Regions from separate parts of the Pseudomonas sp. FG13 genome, predicted to be linked through region 1. Evidence: predicted binding sites of a transcription regulator. Region 1 holds the regulator's gene; the other holds the start of a gene.
The links. The regulator sigma-54, encoded in region 1, starts transcription at its own class of promoters, with help from an activator protein. The targets are predictions, from matches to a motif close to ANTGGCATNNANNTTGCTNT.

Region 1 (8,198 bases):
GGGTCATCTGCGCAGGAGTGGCCTTGCGCGAGTACTTGACCGTCATGATGCTGCGGGAGATGCCATCGGCGTCCACCACCGGACCGACAATGCCGTTCAGCGCATCATAGAATGCGCCCGGGTCCTGTTTGTATTTCTCTTTGTTGGCGGCGAGGTCCGCCAGCAGCCGGGTCGTGGTGTCCTGGATGATGTCATGCGCGGAAGGCGCCGCCAGGGCATTGGTCATCAGCGGCAGGGCTGCCAGCAGGACCAACAGGCTGCGTCGCAAGATAGAGATCATCGAAAAGCTCCTCATTTGGCGTCTTTGCTAACGGTATTGAGCAGAAATTTCCCGATCAGGTCCTCGAGTACCAGCGACGACTGCGTGTCATGGATGGTCCCACCATCCTTGAGCAGGGTTTCCTCCCCGCCTACGCTGATACCGATGTATTTCTCACCCAGCAGCCCCGCCGTCAGGATAGATGCAGTGGAATCAGTCGGCAGGTTATCCACGCGCTTCTCCAGCTGCAGCGTCACCCGTCCGGTGAAACTGTCGCGATCCAGATCGATTGCCGTGACCTTGCCGATGGTGACACCGGCCATGGTCACCTTGGCTCTGACCGTCAAACCGGCGATATTGTCAAAATAAGCATAAAGTTTATAAGTATCGGTGTTCGCGGTCGGCGCCAGGCCGCTGACTCGCAGGGCCAGCAGCAACAAAGCCAGGATGCCGGCCAGCAGGAAAAGGCCGACACCGATTTCCAGGGTGCGGTTTTGCATCAGAAATCTCCAAACATCAAGGCGGTCAAAATAAAGTCAAGGCCCAGGACCGCCAGCGAGGCGTACACCACGGTCTTGGTTGTGGCACGGCTGATCCCCTCAGACGTGGGCTCGCAGTCATAGCCTTGAAACACGGCGATCCAGGTCACCACGAACGCGAATGCGGCACTTTTGATGACGCCATTGAGCACATCATCCATGAAGTCGACGCTGTTCTGCATGTTGGACCAGTAGGAGCCTTCATAGACCCCCAGCCAGTCGACGGCTACCCACGAACCGCCCCAGATCCCGACGACGCTGAAGATGATTGCCAGCACCGGCAGGGAAATGAAGCCGGCCCACAGGCGCGGGGCAATGATGTACTTGAGCGGGTCGACGCCGATCATTTCCAGGCTGGACAGCTGCTCGGTGGACTTCATGTTACCGATTTCGGCCGTCAGCGCCGAACCGGCACGGCCGGCGAACAGCAGCGCGGTCACCACCGGACCGAGTTCACGCAACAGCGTGAGCGCGACCATCTGCCCGACCGCCTGCTCCGAGCCGTAGCTGGACAGGATATTGAAACCCTGCAACGCCAGCACCATGCCGATGAAGATCCCGGACACCACGATGATCACCAGGGACATCACCCCCACCGAATGCAGTTGCTTGACCAGCAGGCCAAAACCGCCGCCGGAGGCGTTGCGACCGAGCAAGGCATGGGCCAGGAACAGCGTGGAACGGCCCAGCACCGCCAGCACATCGATGCCGGAACGGCCGAACAGGCGAGTTCTTTCTATTAATGATTTCTTGCGCATCAGCGCTTCCCCAACAGATCGGTACGGTAATCCGTGGCCGGAAAATGGAACGCCACCGGACCGTCCGGATCCCCCTTCATGAATTGGCGAATGCGCGGGTTGTCCGAGGCATTCAATTCCTCGGGTGTACCCTGCCCCAATACCTGGCCATCGCCGACCACATAGATGTAGTCCGCGATGCTGGCGGTTTCGGCCAGGTCGTGGGACACCACGATGCTGGTGATGCCCAGCGCATCGTTGAGCAGGCGGATCAGGCGCACCAATACACCCATGGCGATCGGGTCCTGTCCGACGAAGGGCTCGTCGTACATGAGGATTTTCGGATCGAGGGCAATCGCCCGCGCCAGTGCGACCCGGCGCTTCATGCCGCCGGACAGCTCGTCCGGCATCAGTTCGAGGGCGCCACGCAGCCCGACCGCCTGCAGCTTGAGCAGCACGATATCGCGGATCATCTCCTCCGGCAGGTCGGTATGGACCCGCAGCGGAAACGCCACGTTCTCGAACACGTCAAGATCGGTGAACAGCGCGCCACTCTGGAACAGCACGCCCATGTGCTTGCGCGCATCGAACAGGTCGCTGCGCGACAACTTGGGAAGATTCTGGCCATTGACCCAGACTTCACCGGCATTGGGACGCAACTGTGCGCCCATCAGGCGCAGCAGCGTGGTCTTGCCACACCCGGAAGGGCCCATGATGCCGGTCACCTTGCCCCGTGGGATGCGAATATCGATGTCATTGAAAATGCTGCGCGTCCCTCGCTTGAAGGACAGCCCCTTCAGCTCGACCGCGTAGGCGTTGTCGGCACTCATCTAAACTCCTTGCGATGCAGCCTCACATCCGAATGCCCCAGCCAGCCGATCAACATCGGTACCGCCGGGCATCCGGACCGGCGGCGAACTATATCACTGCAACGGCCACGCGCCCAAGGCCCACCCCTGACCGGTTAAGCCTCGCTTAAGCTAAATGGATGCATTTTATTTCAAATCAGGCGGGGTGTTTGCACGAAGCATGACGAACTAGCGTGAGGGAATTGTTCATTGCCGCTATAATCGCCGCCTTTTCATCGGGCTATACGATTTCTGACATGAGCCAATCCAGCGATCTGATTCAATCGGCACAACGTACCATCCGCCTAGAGCTCGAAGCCGTGCAAGGCTTGCTGCCCCGCATCGACGCTGATTTCGTACACGCCTGCGAGATGATTCTGACCAGCAAAGGCCGCGTCGTCGTGGTCGGCATGGGCAAGTCCGGGCACATCGGCAACAAGATCGCCGCAACCCTGGCCAGCACGGGCACCACGGCATTCTTCGTCCACCCGGCCGAAGCCAGCCATGGTGACATGGGCATGATCACCCGGGACGACATCATCCTGGCGCTGTCCAATTCCGGTTCCACCAATGAAATCATTACCCTGCTGCCGCTGATCAAGCGCCTGGGCATCCGGCTGATCAGCCTCACCGGCAACCCGGACTCGCCGCTGGCCAAGGCCGCCGAAGTCAACCTCAATGTCCACGTCGAGCACGAAGCCTGTCCGCTGAACCTGGCACCGACCTCGTCCACCACGGCCGCCCTGGTCATGGGCGATGCCCTGGCCGTGGCCCTGCTGGAAGCCAGGGGGTTCACCGCGGAAGATTTCGCCTTCTCCCACCCCGGTGGCGCACTGGGCCGCCGCCTGCTGCTGAAGGTCGAAAACGTGATGCACGCCGGCGAAGAGTTGCCCCAGGTGCAACGCGGCACGCTGCTCAAGGACGCACTCATGGAGATGACCCGCAAGGGCCTGGGCATGACGGTGATCCTCGAGGCCGACGGCAAGCTCGCCGGGATCTTCACCGACGGCGACCTGCGTCGCACCCTGGACCGCACCATCGATGTGCACAGCGCCACCATCGAACAGGTCATGACACCCCACGGCAAGACTGCCCGCGCAGAAATGCTCGCCGCCGAAGCCCTGAAAATCATGGAAGACCACAAGATCAGCGCCCTGGTGGTGGTCGATGCCGAAGACCGCCCGGTGGGCGCCCTGAACATGCACGACTTGCTGCGTGCGGGAGTCATGTAAATGAACGCAGACCTGCTGCTACGCGGTAAAACCATCAAGCTGGCCGTGTTCGACGTGGACGGCGTGCTGACCGACGGACGCCTGTATTTCCTCGAGGACGGCAGCGAGTTCAAGACGTTCAATACCCTGGACGGCCAGGGCATCAAGATGCTGATGGCCGCTGGCGTGCAGACGGCTATCATCAGCGGCCGCAAGACCCCGGTGGTCGAGCGACGCGCGAAGAACCTCGGCATTCCCCACCTTTATCAGGGTCGCGAGGATAAACTGGTGGTCCTGGACGAGCTTCTGGGCCAACTCAACCTAACCTATGAACAGGTCGCCTACCTGGGTGACGACCTGCCGGACCTGCCGGTGATCCGTCGGGTTGGCCTGGGCATGGCGGTGGCCAATGCGGCCGGCTTCGTACGCGAGCACGCCCACGGCGTCACCACCGCGCGAGGCGGCGAAGGCGCGGCCCGTGAATTCTGCGAACTGATCCTGCGCGCCCAGGGCCGCCTCGAAGCGGCGAACGCCGCGTACCTGTGAGCCATTTATGCTGAGCAAGAAGATTCGCACCATCCTGCTGTTCGCGTGCATCGCGGCGATTTTCGCGGCGGTGGGCTACTGGAACATCAGCCCCGAACGTTTTCTCGACCGCCCCGCCGTCCAGGTCGAGGAAAACGATATCGACTGGTATGCGACCAACACGCATACACTGCAATACCTGCCTGACGGCAAGGTGCAGTACGAAATGACGTCCGACAAGGTCGATCACGTCAAGGCCACCGACATTACCCTGGTCGCCAATCCGGACCTGAACATGTTCCGCGGCACCGAGTTTCCGTGGCACGTGCAGAGCAAACGCGCCGAAGTGAATCCCGGCGGCACCGAAGTGGAACTGATCGACTCGGTACGCGTTGCGCGAACCGATGAGAAAAACCGCACGACCATCATCACCAGCACTCGCATGACCGTGTTCCCGCAGCAACAATATGCGCAGACCGAGCAACCCGTTAGAATCGACGGCGCCGGCGGTGTATCGACCGGCACGGGAATGAAGGCGTATCTGAAGGAAAGCAGGATACACCTGCTATCGAACGTAAGAGGACAGTATGAAGCTCGCTAAAACCCTCCCTATTTTGCTCAGTCTGGGCGCAGCACTGGGAAGCGCGAGCGCCTGGTCTCTTCCCAATGACCGTGACCAGCCTATCCGCATCCAGGCCGACGACGCCCAACTGGACGACAAGAACGGTATCGCCACCTATAAGGGCGACGTGATCATCACCCAGGGCTCGATGAAGGTCACCGGCAACACCGTGACCATTACCCGTACTCAGTCCGGCGATATCGACGTGGTGACTTCGGTGGGCAACCTGGCTTATTTCGAGCAATTGCAAACGGCTGGCGACACCAAGCCCGTGCAGGGTTACGGCGTGACCATCCAGTATCACGCCTCCCAGGACCGCGTCGTGCTGATCGATCGGGCCAAGGTCATCGACAAGGACAACAACGTCACCCAGGGCGAGAAAATCGTCTACGACACCAACAAGAAACTCGCCAGCGCCGGCCGCGCCACCGGCAACAAGGTGACCGAGCAGCGCCCACGGATCGACATGGTCATCCAGCCGAAAAAGAAAACCGAGCAAAGGCCCCAGTAATGGCAACTCTGAAAGCTCAGCACCTGGCCAAGAGCTACAAGGGCCGTCAAGTCGTGCGAGATGTCAGCCTGTCCATCGACAGCGGGCAGATCGTCGGCCTGCTCGGCCCCAACGGCGCGGGCAAGACCACCTGTTTCTACATGATCGTCGGCCTGGTCCAGGCCGATCAGGGCCGCGTCCTGATCGACGACCTGGACGTCAGCCATCAGCCAATGCACGGCCGGGCCAAGGCCGGCATCGGCTATCTGCCACAAGAAGCGTCGATCTTCCGCAAGTTGTCGGTCGCCGACAACATCATGGCGATTCTCGAAACCCGCAAGGAACTCGACAAGGCGGGTCGTCGCCAGGAGCTGGAAAGCCTGCTGCAGGAATTTCACATCAGCCATATCCGCGACAACCTGGGCATGAGCCTGTCCGGCGGCGAACGGCGCCGGGTGGAAATTGCCCGCGCCCTGGCCACCGCACCGAAATTCATCCTGCTCGACGAACCGTTCGCCGGCGTGGACCCGATTTCGGTGGGCGACATCAAGCAGATCATCCACCATCTCAAGGCCAAGGGGATCGGCGTGCTGATCACCGACCACAACGTGCGCGAGACGCTGGACATCTGCGAGACCGCCTACATCGTCAATGATGGACAATTGATCGCCGAAGGTGACTCCGCCACCATCCTGGCCAACGAATTGGTCAAGGAAGTGTATCTGGGCCATGAGTTCCGCCTGTAAGCGCGAAGTGTCTGGCAACTGTTCCGGCGCCGTCGGTTTTACCAGGCAGCGCCTCGGGAGAGGCTCAATGAATCCCCTCATCGGGAAACTAATTGAGTACTCCCTCTAGGCAAACACTTCAGTTTCAGGCATATAATTTGCTTAAGGTTTGGCGCTTCGGCGCCCTTGTAGTGGATGGCGCATGTGCGCCGGCGAATAAGGTGTTAAGCCCCTGCCATGAAACCATCGCTAGTCTTGAGAATGGGCCAGCAGCTGACGATGACACCGCAGCTGCAACAGGCCATCCGCCTGCTCCAATTGTCGACCCTGGACCTGCAACAGGAAATCCAGGAGGCCCTGGAATCCAATCCGATGCTCGAACGCCAGGAAGAAGGCGACGACTTCGACAACACTGATCCGCTGGCCGACAACGTCGAGCAAAAATCCAATACCGAGATCCAGGAGCCGTCCTACCAGGAGGAAGCCGCCCCGACGGTGGATAACCTCGAGGATGGCGAGTGGAACGAACGCATCCCCAACGACCTGCCCGTGGACACGGCCTGGGAGGACGTCTACCAGACCAGCGCCAGCAGCCTGCCAAGCAGCGATGATGACGAGTGGGACTTCACCACCCGCACCTCTGCCGGCGAAAGCCTGCAAAGCCACCTGCTGTGGCAACTGAACCTGGCGCCGATGTCCGACACCGATCGCCTGATCGCCGTGACCCTGATCGACTGCATCAACAATCAGGGCTACCTGGACGAGACCCTCGAAGAAATTCTCGAAGCTTTCGATCCGGAGCTGGACATCGAGCTGGACGAGATCGAAGCCGTCCTGCATCGGATCCAACAATTCGAACCGGCCGGCATCGGCGCCCGCAACCTGGGTGAGTGCCTGCTGCTGCAACTGCGCCAGCTGCCCGCCAAGACGCCGTGGCTGGCCGAGGCCAAGCGACTGGTCACCGACTATATCGACCTGCTGGGCGGCCGCGACTACAGCCAGCTGATGCGGCGCATGAAGCTCAAGGAAGATGAGCTGCGCCAGGTGATCGAACTGGTCCAGAGCCTCAACCCACGCCCGGGCTCACAGATCGAGGCCACCGAGCCCGAATACGTGGTTCCCGATGTGATCGTGCGCAAGCACAACGATCGCTGGCTGGTGGAGCTGAACCAGGAATCGGTCCCCAAGCTACGGGTCAACGCCCAGTACGCTGGCTTTGTAAGACGCGCCGATACCAGCGCCGACAACACCTTCATGCGCAACCAGTTGCAGGAAGCCCGCTGGTTCATCAAGAGCCTGCAGAGCCGCAACGAAACCCTGATGAAGGTTGCAACCCAGATCGTCGAGCATCAACGCGGCTTCCTGGACTACGGCGACGAAGCGATGAAGCCGTTGGTCCTGCACGACATCGCCGAGGCGGTGGGCATGCACGAATCGACAATTTCCCGGGTGACCACGCAGAAATTCATGCATACCCCACGGGGTATCTACGAATTGAAATATTTTTTCTCAAGCCACGTCAGCACCTCCGAAGGCGGCGAATGCTCGTCCACAGCCATCCGCGCGATCATCAAGAAACTGGTGGCTGCGGAAAATCAGAAAAAGCCGTTGAGTGACAGCAAGATCGCTGGTTTACTGGAGGCACAAGGCATTCAGGTGGCCCGCCGTACCGTCGCCAAGTATCGCGAATCCCTCGGGATCGCGCCTTCGAGCGAACGCAAGCGGTTGATGTAACAGGCCACGCCACAGCGTTCCAGTGGCAGGCATTTCTGCCTGCCGCTTTATGCACTGGCAACGAAGGAGAAGCTGTATGCAAGTCAACATCAGTGGACACCAACTGGAAGTGACCGAACCCCTGCGTACCTACATCGGCGAAAAACTCGACCGATTGGAAAGGCATTTCGACAAGATCACCAATGTGCAGGTCACGATGAACGTCGAGAAGCTGCTGCAGAAAATCGAAGCCACGTTGCATATTCCCGGCGGAGAGGTGGTTGCCAATGCGGAGCACACAGACATGTATGCCGCGATTGACCTGCTGACCGACAAGCTGGATCGCCAACTCAAAAAGCATAAGGAAAAGACCCAAAGCCTCCTCCAGGGCGCTACCGGTCGTTAATCCCCCCAATCCATGATCCGACTAGAAACCATCCTGACCCCCGGCCGTTCCATGGTGAACGCGCCGGGCGGCAGTAAAAAGAAAGCCCTCGAACAAATTGCCAACCTGATCCACCGCGAAGTG
Region 2 (6,749 bases), on a different contig from region 1:
GCCGAGGTCGCGGGTCCAGATACCGGCGGCGAGGCCGAACTGCGAGTCGTTGGCGATGGCCAGGGCTTCGGCTTCGTCCTTGAAACGAATCACCGAGGCCACCGGGCCGAAGACTTCTTCCTGCATGATCTTCATCGAATTGCGGTCGCATTCGAACAGGGTCGGTTCATAGAACCAGCCTTCGCCCAGGTTCTGCGGACGCTTGCCACCGAGGCGCAGCCGCGCACCCTCGGCAATGGCATCGGCCACCAGGCCTTCAACCACCGCCAGTTGCTGGGCGGTGGCCATAGGGCCCATTTCGCTGCTGTCGTCTTGCGGGCTGCCGATGCGGATGCGCTTGGCGCGCTCTTCCAGGCGCGAAACGAATTCGTCGTAGATGTCGTCCTGCACCAACAACCGCGAGCCGGACACGCAGCTCTGGCCCGACGCCGCGTAGATCCCGGCAATCGCACCGTTGACGGCGCTGTCGAGGTCAGCGTCGGCGAAGATGATGTTGGGCGACTTGCCCCCCAGTTCCAGGGACAGCTTGGCAAAGTTTTCCGCGCTGCTGCGCACCACATGGCGAGCCGTGGCGGCGCCGCCGGTGAAGGCGATCTTGCGCACCAGCGGATGGCGGGTGAGGGCGGCGCCGGTGCTGGGACCGTAACCGGTCACGACGTTGACCACGCCTGCTGGAAAGCCGGCCTCCAGCGCCAGGCGCGCCAGCTCCAGGATGGTCGCCGAGGCGTGCTCGGACGGCTTGATCACGATGGTGTTGCCGGCCGCCAGTGCAGGGGCAAGCTTGATCGCGGTCAGGTACAGGGGGCTGTTCCAAGGAATGATTGCCGCCACCACGCCCATGGCTTCATGCACGGTGTAGGCAAACATGTCCGGCTTGTCGAGGGGCAGGGTGCCGCCTTCGAGTTTGTCGGCCAGGCCCGCGGTGTAGTGGAAAAACTCTGGCAGATAGCCGACCTGGCCGCGGGTTTCGCGGATCAGCTTGCCATTGTCGCGGCTTTCCAACTGAGCCAGTTGTTCCTTGTTCTCGGCGATCAGGTCACCGAGACGGCGCAGCAACTTGCCACGGGCGGTCGCGGTCAGGCCACGCCAGGCAGGGCTTTCGAACGCCATTTGCGCAGCCTGGACGGCGCGTTCGACATCGGCTTCGCCAGCATCGGGCAGTTCGGCCCAGGCTTGGGCCAGGGCCGGGTTCAGGCTTTCGAAGGTCTTGCCCGACAGCGCATCGACCCATTCACCGCCGATGCACATCTGGAAACGTGCGAGCGTCATGCGACGATCCCCTTTATTGGATGTTGTTGGGAGTACGCCTTGTCCAGGAACTCCAGCAGCAACTGGTTGACCAGGCGTGGCGATTCTACCGGCATCATATGCCGCTGTTCGGCGAGTACGGCAACGGCCGCACCGGGAATGCGCGCGGCCAGTTGTTCGGCCATTTCGGGGGTTGAACCCGGGTCCAGTTCGCCAGTGGCGATCAGCGTCGGTGCCTGGATGCTGCCCAGGTCATCGGCGCGGTACATGTCCTGAGTGGCGAACAGTTCGTAAGTGGTCAGGTAACCCTGGGGATCGTTCTTCGCCAAGGTCTGGCGCAGCGCAGCGATCTGTGCCGGGTTGGCCGCTTGATATTCGCGGCTGAACCAGCGCGACAGTGCCGCTTCGGCGTTGGCATCCGGACCATGCTCGGCCGCCTGGGCGGTACGGGCGATGACCCCGGCACGCTGCTCGGGGCTGCGGTTGAACACACTGTTGAGTACCACCAGGCCGTGCAGGCGTTGCGGGTAATGGAGGGCGAAAGCGCGTGCCACCAACCCGCCCATGGAGAAGCCGATCACCGTGGCCTGGGGCAGTTGCAGGTGGTCGAGCAGTTCCAGCAACTGGTCGGCGTAGCCGAGCAGGCCGGTGCCACTGGCGGGACGCGGGCTGGCGCCATGGCCAAGCATGTCATAGGCAATCACGCGGTACTTCGAGGCCAGGCCAACGACCTGGCCACCCCACATTTCTTTGTTCAGGCCGACGCCGTGGATCAAGACCACGGGCTGGCCTTGGCCGGTCGCCAGGTAACTGGTGCCTGCCGGGGTGAGTTCAGCGGTGGGCCGAATCATGGAGCGCTCCTGCATACCTTTTCTTGTTGTGGGGGCCGGGCTGGATCACTGCGCCTTTTCGGCAGCCAGTTCTTCCAGATCGATGTAGCGGTTGCCGATGCGTGGATGCAGGCGACCGCCATCGGCGCAACCCAGCACCACGACGATTTCGTCGGCGCGCGGTGCATCTTCGATTTGCATTTCCAGGGTGATGTAGTGCGAGCGCAGGCCTTCGTCGTCCTTGTGCATCATTGGGATCTGGATCGAGGTGCCAGGGCCGCCGCGCTTGTTGGTGAAGCTCAGGTAGCTCTTGGCCTTGACCGCTTCGCGGTAGTGGTTGCCGAAGCGCAAGGTATGGATCACGGCGGAAGCATGCTCGATTTCACCGTCGGCGCCGACGACGGCGGCCTTGCCGTAGGCTTCGATTTTCTCGGCGCCGCCGATGATGCCCACCAGGCGCTCGACCATCAGTGCACCAAGGTCGGAACAGTTGGCGCGGATTTCCGGCTTCAGGTCTTCGACGAAACCACGGCCCAGCCAAGGGTTTTTCATGACCACCGCCAGCCCGACCATGGTCACCGGCTTATCAGTGACCTTGCCACCTTCGATAAAGGTTTCTTCGACATAGCTGACGATCTTGCGAATTTCGAAACTCATGAGCTGCTCCGTAGACGGGTAAAAGGTGTCTGTGCGTATGATGGTATACCATAATACTGCTGGCGCAAGTACCTCCGTTGAGTTTGTTCGCGAGGAGACGACAGAAGGCCAGCCTTTGAGGCTGTTTTTTGTAGCGAGGCCAGGCTCCGGTACCGCCAGTGAGTACAAATTTCCCCATTTCAGGGCAGCTGATGACAGTTACGTGATTCGTTGCACCGATTCGACTCGTTCCGCTACGCGCTGCCGCAAGCCGAAATAATCGTTTCAGCCCTTGAGCGGCTTTTCAGTCGCCAGAACGAAAATAAATTTCGCTTTAGCGTACGTTTACGCCGGTTTTTCCAGTTGTATGCGTATATACCGTGCGTAGGCACAGCCTTTGCTATGGTTCCTGGGGGGAGGCCATCGCACCGACGGCTTTATCAAGCGGAGACATTCATGGCGCGGATCTAACCGGCGACGCACGTCATCCAGACGCAAAGGCCACAGCAGAGACGGATGTCTATCGAGGTGCTCAGAGAAAACAGGGCTCATTAACGCAAGGCAAGGCCGGACCATTGGAATGACGAAGTAATAAGAAATGCCGTGTAGAACGCGGCTGGGAGTTGGCTATGCCCCGAGCTTTTTTTGATGAAATGTATGATGCCAAGGGTGACTGCCGCCCGCATTACCAAGCCTTCGCACGTTGGCTGGCGGACACGCCGGGCGAACTGCTCGATCAGCGCCGACGCGAAGCCGACCTGCTGTTCCATCGAGCGGGGATCACCTTCACCCTGTACGGGGACGAGCAGGGCACCGAGCGGTTGATACCCTTCGACATCATTCCCCGCAGCATCAAGGCCAGTGAATGGCAAAAGGTCGAGCAGGGCTGCATACAGCGGGTCCAGGCGCTGAACATGTTCCTGGACGACATCTATCACCAACAGCGCATCCTCAAGGAAGGCATCATTCCCGCCGAGCAGGTGCTGGCCAACGAGGGTTACCAGATTGCGATGCAGGGCCTGAACCTGCACCGGGGCATTTACGCCCATATTGCCGGCGTCGACCTGGTTCGTGACGGTGACGGCAGTTACTACGTGCTGGAGGACAATCTGCGCACCCCCAGCGGTGTCAGCTACATGCTCGAAGACCGCAAGATGATGATGCGCCTGTTCCCCGAACTCTTCGCTGCCCAGCGTGTAGCGCCCATCGATCATTACCCGAACCTGCTGCTCGACACCCTCAAGAGCTCGAGTCCGCTGGATAACCCCACCGCGGTGGTCCTGACCCCCGGTCGCTTCAACAGTGCCTACTTCGAACATGCGTTCCTGGCTCGGGAAATGGGTGTGGAACTGGTGGAGGGCGCCGATCTGTTCGTGCGCGACGACCATGTCTACATGCGCACGACCGCTGGTCCCCAGCAGGTGGATGTGATCTACCGGCGTCTCGACGATGCCTATCTCGATCCGCTGTCGTTCAATCCCGATTCGATGTTGGGTGTGCCAGGCCTGATCGCCGTCTACCGTGCGGGCAATGTGGTGCTGGCGAACGCGGTCGGTACCGGCGTCGCCGATGACAAGTCGATCTACCCCTACGTCGATGAGATGATTCGTTTCTACCTCACCGAAGAACCGATCCTGAAGAATGTCCCTACCTGGCAATGCCGCAAGCCTCAGGAACTGTCCCATGTGCTGGCGAACCTGCCCGATCTGGTGGTCAAGGAAACCCAGGGCTCCGGCGGCTACGGCATGCTGGTGGGGCCGGCGGCCACCGCGGCGGAAATCGAAGACTTCCGTGCACGACTCAAGGCCCGTCCCGAGGCCTACATCGCTCAACCGACCCTGAGCCTGTCCACTTGCCCGACCTTTGTCGAAAGTGGCATCGCGCCGCGTCATATCGACCTGCGGCCGTTTGTGCTCTCGGGCAAGGAGACCCGCCTCGTGCCGGGTGGCCTGACCCGCGTGGCGCTTCGCGAAGGCTCGCTGGTGGTGAATTCGTCCCAGGGCGGTGGTACCAAGGACACTTGGGTAGTGGAGGATTAAGACATGCTTTCAAGAACCGCTTCGGACCTCTACTGGATGTCCCGCTACCTGGAGCGCGCCGAGAACCTGGCGCGCATGCTCGAAGTCAGTTACTCGCTGTCGCTGATGCCCCAGGCCGGGCGCAGCGACGGCCATGCCGAGCTGGCGATGTCGCTGCTGGCGGCCGGTACGCTGGACGACTACAACACCCGTTATGGCGAGCTCAACAGCGAACACATGCTGCATTTCTTCGCCCTGGATGACACCAACCCCGGCAGCATCTACAGCTGCCTGCGGGCGGCGCGGACCAATGCCCATGCGGTGCGTGGGCGCATCACCGCCGACATGTGGGAAAACATCAACGCCACCTGGCTGGAGATGCGCAACATCGCCAGCAATGGCCTGGGCCGCTACGGCATCAGTCATTTTTGCGAATGGGTCAAGGAGCGTTCGCATCTGTTTCGCGGGGCGACGTCGGGCACCATCATGCGCAACGATGCCTACTGTTTCATTCGCCTGGGGACGTTCATCGAGCGGGCGGACAACACCTTGCGCCTGTTGGATGCACGCTACGAAATGTTTGGCGAAGAGTCGGAAGAGGTCAGCGACAATTCGGCGCGCGGCTACTACCAGTGGAGTGCTTTGCTACGGGCGCTGTCGTCGTTCGAGGCGTTCAACGAGATCTACCGTAATGCGCCGAATGCCGAGCAGGTTTCGGAGATGTTGCTGCTGCGTGCCGACGTCCCGCGTTCGTTGCATGCCTGCATCGAGGAGCTCGATCAGATCCTCGCCAGCCTGCCAGGCCACAACGGCCGTCCGGCCCAGCGCCTGGCCGCGGAGCTGAATGCGCGCCTGCGTTATTCCGGGATCGACGAGATCCTGGCATCGGGCCTGCACCTTTGGCTGACCGACCTCATCGACCAGATCCGTCATCTGGGCCAGACCGTTCACGAGTCCTATCTGGAGGTCGTATGAAACTGTCCATACGCCACGACACCACCTACCGCTATGCCGATGAAGTCTGCACCAGCATCCAGTTCCTGCGTTTGACTCCGAGGGACAGCCAGCGCCAGCGCGTCCTGCAATGGCATCTGGAGTTACCTCGTCTGGTGCGCAGCCAGCTCGACCCCTACGGTAACATCCTGCACGTGATGACCATGGACGAGCCCCATGGCGCCTTGGTACTGACCGCTTATGGCGAAGTGGAAATCCATCAGGCGGTGGAGATGGAGCCGGACTCGCAGTCGCCGCTGCCGTTCCTGCGCACGAGCCGTCTGACCCAGGCGGATGACGCGCTCAGCGCCTTTGCCATGGAGCAATGTGCGGGGCGGCGCGATCGGGCTGCACTGGTCGATCTGATGGAGGGCCTCGCGGCGCGCATGCCCTATAGCCCGGGCACGACCGCTGTCAGCAGCACAGCCGCCGAGGCGTTTGCCGGCGGTGCGGGCGTCTGCCAGGATCATACCCATGCCTTCCTGGCCTGCGCGCGCAGCCTCGGTATTCCGGCGCGCTATGTCTCCGGTTATTTGTACACCGAAGATGAAACGCATCTGGCGAGCCATGCCTGGGCCGAAGCCTGGCTGGACAACGGGTGGTACAGCTTCGACGTGACCAACCGCCTGACCCGTCCCGACCGACACCTGAAGCTGGCGGTCGGCCTGGACTACCTCGACGCCTGCCCGGTACGCGGCATGCGCCGGGGCGGCGGGGCAGAGCAGATGCAGGCGCGGGTGCAGGTGAACTCGATGGTGCAGGTGCAACATCAATAAGCGAGACATTCGCTGAAACTGAAGGCCTCATCGTCGGATCCCTGCCCGGAGCAGGCTCCCTCCCACAATGGGACTGGCGTCGGACGCAAATCCAGCGACCACCCGAATCCCCCGTGGGAGCGAGCCTGCTCGCGATGACGGCTGCACATCCAACATCTTCGTCATCTGACCCACCGCTATCGTGAGCAGGCTCGCTCCCACAATGGGACTGGCGTCGGGCGCAAATCCCGCGACCACCCAAATCCCCT

Region 2: ACODTO_RS29260 (circularly permuted type 2 ATP-grasp protein) is a predicted target of sigma-54. The motif match lies at 3,099-3,118, and genes of this name have one in related genera.

The regions. Positions count from the first base shown of each region.
Region 1 is NZ_JBMDKO010000002.1:83,695-91,892, reverse strand. It holds gene ACODTO_RS02940 (MlaC/ttg2D family ABC transporter substrate-binding protein) at 1-280, opposite strand, end outside; gene mlaD (outer membrane lipid asymmetry maintenance protein MlaD) at 292-759, opposite strand; gene mlaE (lipid asymmetry maintenance ABC transporter permease subunit MlaE) at 759-1,556, opposite strand; gene ACODTO_RS02925 (ATP-binding cassette domain-containing protein) at 1,556-2,365, opposite strand; gene ACODTO_RS02920 (KpsF/GutQ family sugar-phosphate isomerase) at 2,641-3,615, shown strand; gene ACODTO_RS02915 (KdsC family phosphatase) at 3,616-4,140, shown strand; gene lptC (LPS export ABC transporter periplasmic protein LptC) at 4,148-4,720, shown strand; gene lptA (lipopolysaccharide transport periplasmic protein LptA) at 4,707-5,252, shown strand; gene lptB (LPS export ABC transporter ATP-binding protein) at 5,252-5,977, shown strand; gene ACODTO_RS02895 (RNA polymerase factor sigma-54) at 6,194-7,690, shown strand; gene hpf (ribosome hibernation-promoting factor, HPF/YfiA family) at 7,767-8,075, shown strand; gene ptsN (PTS IIA-like nitrogen regulatory protein PtsN) at 8,088-8,198, shown strand, end outside.
Region 2 is NZ_JBMDKO010000091.1:186-6,934, reverse strand. It holds gene ACODTO_RS29275 (aldehyde dehydrogenase) at 1-1,269, opposite strand, end outside; gene ACODTO_RS29270 (alpha/beta fold hydrolase) at 1,266-2,099, opposite strand; gene ACODTO_RS29265 (amino acid synthesis family protein) at 2,145-2,735, opposite strand; gene ACODTO_RS29260 (circularly permuted type 2 ATP-grasp protein) at 3,344-4,753, shown strand; gene ACODTO_RS29255 (alpha-E domain-containing protein) at 4,757-5,707, shown strand; gene ACODTO_RS29250 (transglutaminase family protein) at 5,704-6,501, shown strand.